2 regions of the Faecalibacterium sp. An58 genome follow, and region 1 is predicted to be linked to the other one. Evidence: a T-box and tRNA genes for the amino acid it is inferred to sense, from the RefSeq annotation. Region 1 holds a T-box; the other holds one or more tRNA genes.

Region 1 (2,398 bases):
GCCCAGGTCGTTGGCCAGGTCGCTGTTGATGCGGTTGATCAGGGCTTCGTTGGTGAACATACCGTCGTTGCCAAAGGGGATCTCACGCAGCAGGAAGTAGCGGATGGCGTCCACGCCGTAGCGGTCGCAGAGGATGACGGGATCCACCACGTTGCCCACCGATTTGGACATCTTGCCGCCGTTCATCAGCAGCCAGCCGTGGCCGAACACACGCTTGGGCAGGGGCAGATCCAGGGCCATCAGCATGGCGGGCCACAGGATGGTGTGGAACCGCAGGATCTCCTTGCCCACCATATGCAGGTCGGCGGGCCAGTATTTGTCGTAGTCGTGGTAGGTGTCGTTGCCGTAGCCCAGGGCGGTGATATAGTTGCTCAGGGCGTCCACCCAGACATACATGGTGTGCTTGGGGTCAAAGGGGACAGGGATGCCCCACTTGACCGAGGTGCGGGACACGCAGGTATCCTGCAGGCCCTGCTTGATGAAGGCAATCATCTCATTTTTACGGCTCTCGGGCTGGATGAACTGGGGGTTCTCCTCGTACAGCTTGAGCAGCCGGTCGGCGTATTTGCTGGTACGGAAGAAATAGGCCTCCTCATGGGCGTCATAGACCTCGCGGCCGCAGTCGGGGCATTTGCCGTCCACCAGCTGGCTGTCGGTCCAGAAGCTCTCGCAGGGCTTGCAGTAATGGCCCACATACTCGCCCTTGTAGATGTCGCCCTTCTCATACAGGGTGGTGAAGATCTTCTGGCAGGACTGGATGTGGTAGTCGTCGGTGGTGCGAATGAAGCGGTCGTAGCTGACATCCAGCAGCTTCCACAGGTCCTTGACGGTGGCCACGATGCGGTCCACATACTCTTTGGGCTGGACGCCGGCGGCGGCAGCCTTGTCCTCGATCTTCTGGCCGTGCTCGTCGGTGCCGGTCAGGAACATCACGTCGCAGCCCTGCATCCGCTTGAAGCGGGCCAGCGCATCACAGGCCACGGTGGTGTAGCTGTGGCCGATGTGCAGCTTGTCGCTGGGGTAGTAGATGGGGGTGGTGATGTAAAATTTCTTGCGCTCAGACATATTGAAACAAATCCTCCCTTTTCCCGAATGAAGAACTGTAAAGAAAGCAAAAGCTCCCGTCTTTGCCCGGGCATAGGCCCTGCAAGGACGGGAGCAGAATACTTCCGTGGTACCACCTTGGTTTGCCGCCCCTTTGCAGGGCACGGCCTCAAAGCTGCGGCAGGGGAGACCCGCTGCATACAGCCGGACGCGGTAACGGGCGCACCCGGCGCAGGCTTGGGGTGCGATGCCCTTCGCCTGCGCGGCTCCAAGACCATTTTCGGCGCCGCGATGCCTGCCTGCTTTCCACCACCGCAGGCTCTCTGCAAGGATCGTATGGCGCTTACTCTTCTCTTCACAGCCGGTTTGGATATCGTGACTATTATAGAGGAAGCCACCCGGTTTGTCAACCGCCCGGCGAAAGTTTTTGCCGCAAAGCGTCCGGGCCGGCCCGGGAGCCAAACCGGAAAAGGACAGGAGGACCCGGCGGCAAACAAAAAAACCTGGCGGATGAGAGCGGTTGCAAGCCTCTCATCCGCCAGGATGCTTACTTCTTCGGAGTCATTGCCTCATTACCTCGCATTACCTATTTTTCGGTCTTGACCTTGCCTTTCATAAGATTTGGCCTTTCCTTTAGGAAATGGTAGGGTAGTGGTTTGCTGATTTAACTAGTACATTGGTGTCAAGCCTCATCCGAATCGTTGGATTGCGTCTTACGAAGAACCTTCATAGGAAACACATTCTTTCGATTGAATCACTCCAGGGCACAAGCTACCTAAATCATTGGAGTACTCCCTCCGTGTTACTCAAATATCTGCATCCATACAGGGATTTTCATCGGAGATCATCCTTTCTGGCCTGCTCTTTATTTGAATGACCGTTGCGCGGACAAGTTGTGCTCGGAACATCTGCCTCTTGCTTTGGGGATCTTCTGATCTTGGGGAAGTGGTGCTTTGCAGCTCTTTCAGCTTCCGGTACATTGTACTTCGGTCCCGCCGATATTTGAGGAGGTACATCACCATCGCTCAAACCAATGGATCTTTCTTCTGTGTGCAATTTCCAGATATATGCAAAATCCGTACAGCAGTTCTCGTAAGAATTACCTTTTACAGCTTCTGGCTTATCCAAATCGACATCTTACAGAAGAACGATCTGCCATCTGCCCTTGGCATCTGGCCCTTTTGACCGATCGAATGCAGGTCCAGCTTACTGCTGCTGTCATCAGTTCCGATCCGATCCTGCCTCTGCTTGTGAGGCCGCGACTACTTAAATCATTGGAGTAGCTCCTTCCATGCTATTCAAATACTTGCATCCGTAACAAAGCTTTCATAAGGATCACTTCCTGCGGATCTAT
Region 2 (2,398 bases), on a different contig from region 1:
ATCTGCACTATTACGAAGGGTACACGGCGGCGGAGATCGGACGGATGCTGGGCGCGCCCACCAACACGGTGCTGAGCTGGCTGCATCGGGCGCGGGCCCTTCTACATACCATGCTGGAGGAGGAGATCGAGGATGAAATGGTTTGAATACAAAATGGAGGTAGACCAGCTGCACGCTTCGGATGAGCTGAAAGCCCGTCTGCTTGCCATGCAGCCCAAACCCCAGCCCCAGAGCACTTCCCATACCCCCGTATCCCAAGACACAAAGACCAAAGGCAGGGCGGTCCGCTTTCCCCATTGGAAGCGGTGGGCCGCCGGGATCGCGGCCTGTGCGGCAGTGGCCGTGGTGGGCCTGCAGGCCCTTGGCCCCGCAGGCAGCGGCATCGATACCATGAGCCTCCGGTCTGGCGGCGCGGCGTCCAGTACGGCCCTGGCCAGCGCGCCCCAGATGGCTACTTATGGCCTGGACATGGCCAACGGTGACCTTGCGGCCCGCAGTGCCGCCGGCACCGAGAGCGCCCTGGCCGGGGACAAGATCATCTACACCGCAGACCTGACCCTGGAGACCAAAGACTACGAAGGGGCCCGCGCCAGTCTGGAGCAGGCCCTGGCCGACGCCGGCGGCTGGATGGAGAGCAGCAGCGAATCCAACTACACCGGCGAAGCCCGCACCCTGTCCATGACGCTGCGGGTGCCCGAAGCCAACTACGAGAGCTTTCTGGAGGCGGCGGGCCAGACCGGCAGCCTGGTGAACAAGTACCAGCGGGCTGACGATGTCACAGCCCAGTACACCGACGTGGCCGGCCGGATCGCCAACCTGGAAGGCCAGCGGGACCGCCTGCGGGAGCTGCAGGCCAGCGCCGCCACTCTGTCCGATCTGCTGGACATCGAAGCCCAGCTGTCCGACGTGGAGTATCAGCTGGAGAGCTGGCAGGGCCAGCTGGACTGGTACGACGACCAGATCGCCAGCTGCACCGTCACTGTCACCCTGCAGGAGGTGGAGACATACACCCCCACCGGCGGTTCCTTCCTGGAGCGGCTGGGCACAGCCTTTGCCGAAGGCTGGCAGAACTTCATCCATGGGGCGTCCGCAGTCCTGGTGCTGCTGGCGGGCCTGTGGCCTGTGGTGCTGCTGGTGGCGGCTGTCGTGGCTGTGGTGGTGATCGTGCGCCGCCGCCGCAGATGACCTTCTGGCGACTCTGCCAAAAAATTTCTCCGAAATCTATTGACATTTCCCCCGCCCTGTGCTATTATAATGGAGCACCAAGCGATACGGCTTCCAAACAAAGCCGAAGGGTGCAGATCAAAGATAGCGCGGGGTGGAGCAGTCCGGTAGCTCGTCGGGCTCATAACCCGAAGGTCGTTGGTTCAAATCCAGCCCCCGCAACCACCAATATGACCGGTTGTATCCAGCCGGTCATATTTCTTTTTGTGCCAAAAACACCTGCCGATGTGGAAAAGCATCGGCAGGTGTTTTGCGTTGAAACGGCGCCGGGATGGTCAGGGGACAGGGGCGTCATCCGGGGCCTTGGTGTCCGGTGCGGCGGGAACGGAAGGGCGGATCACTTCACTGCCCGGCCGGCTGGAGCCAAAGGAGGGCACGAACAGAAATTTCCGGATCACGAAGATCAGCCCGATGGAAAATACGCCCAGCAGGTTGTCCATGGTGGAGCCATGGCCCAGGATCATATTGCGGGCGATGGCGTACAGCAGCACCTCCAGGGCGCTGCCGGGGCTGTGCTTGGACAGCATTTTGATGAACTCGATGCCGATGACCAGGTTGAAGGCGTGTCCCAGGAAGGTCTGGAAGGCGTCGGTGCTGCCGCTGCTCCACAGGGACAGCATCTCCCGGGCTACCGGCACCGCGCTGATGAGCAGGCCCAGCAGCACCAGCACCGAGATGACCACCTCCAGCAGGCTGGCAAGCTCGGCGACCTGTTCTCGCAGGATGTATTTCAGACGTTCTTCGGTGCGACGCAGGCGGCTGCGCGCCGGGCGGGAAACATTTTCCTTCATGGTGCAACATCCTTTCTGTGGAAAAATGGGCTGGACACAAAAGCGGGTGCGCTGTATGTACATTTTAATAATACCATGGTCCGGGCTGGGATACAAGAGCGGATACCAAACAAAAAGCCGCCGCAGCCTGTGGAGGCCGCAGCGGCAGAAGCGGGCGTTCAGCCCAGCATATAGACGTACATGACGATATAGTGGCACAAGCTGCCCGCCATCACGAACAGATGGAAGATCTCGTGCATCCCGAAGTTGGGGTGGCGCCGCTCAAAGCCGGGGTGCTTGCAGGCGTAGATGACGCCGCCCGCCGTGTAAAGCAGGCCGCCGGCCAGCAGCCATCCAAAGCAGGCAGGGGACAGGCAGCTGAGCAGCTGGGGCAGCGCAAAGAT

What was found. A T-box is a leader RNA that pairs with one kind of tRNA and senses whether it is charged. The one in region 1 lies ahead of metG (methionine--tRNA ligase), so its partner is inferred to be a tRNA-Met.
Region 2: it has a tRNA-Met gene. The T-box ahead of metG (methionine--tRNA ligase) is inferred to sense a tRNA for this amino acid. The anticodon was not compared.

What each region holds. Positions count from the first base shown of each region.
Region 1 covers NZ_NFHX01000007.1:70,013-72,410, forward strand. Annotated here, with positions in the region: gene metG (methionine--tRNA ligase) at 1-1,065, opposite strand, end outside; T-box leader at 1,146-1,412, opposite strand.
Region 2 covers NZ_NFHX01000003.1:80,785-83,182, forward strand. Annotated here, with positions in the region: gene B5G12_RS03995 (RNA polymerase sigma factor) at 1-146, shown strand, start outside; gene B5G12_RS04000 (DUF4349 domain-containing protein) at 133-1,185, shown strand; tRNA gene B5G12_RS04005 (tRNA-Met) at 1,313-1,389, shown strand; gene B5G12_RS04010 (transporter) at 1,500-2,015, opposite strand; gene trhA (PAQR family membrane homeostasis protein TrhA) at 2,174-2,398, opposite strand, start outside.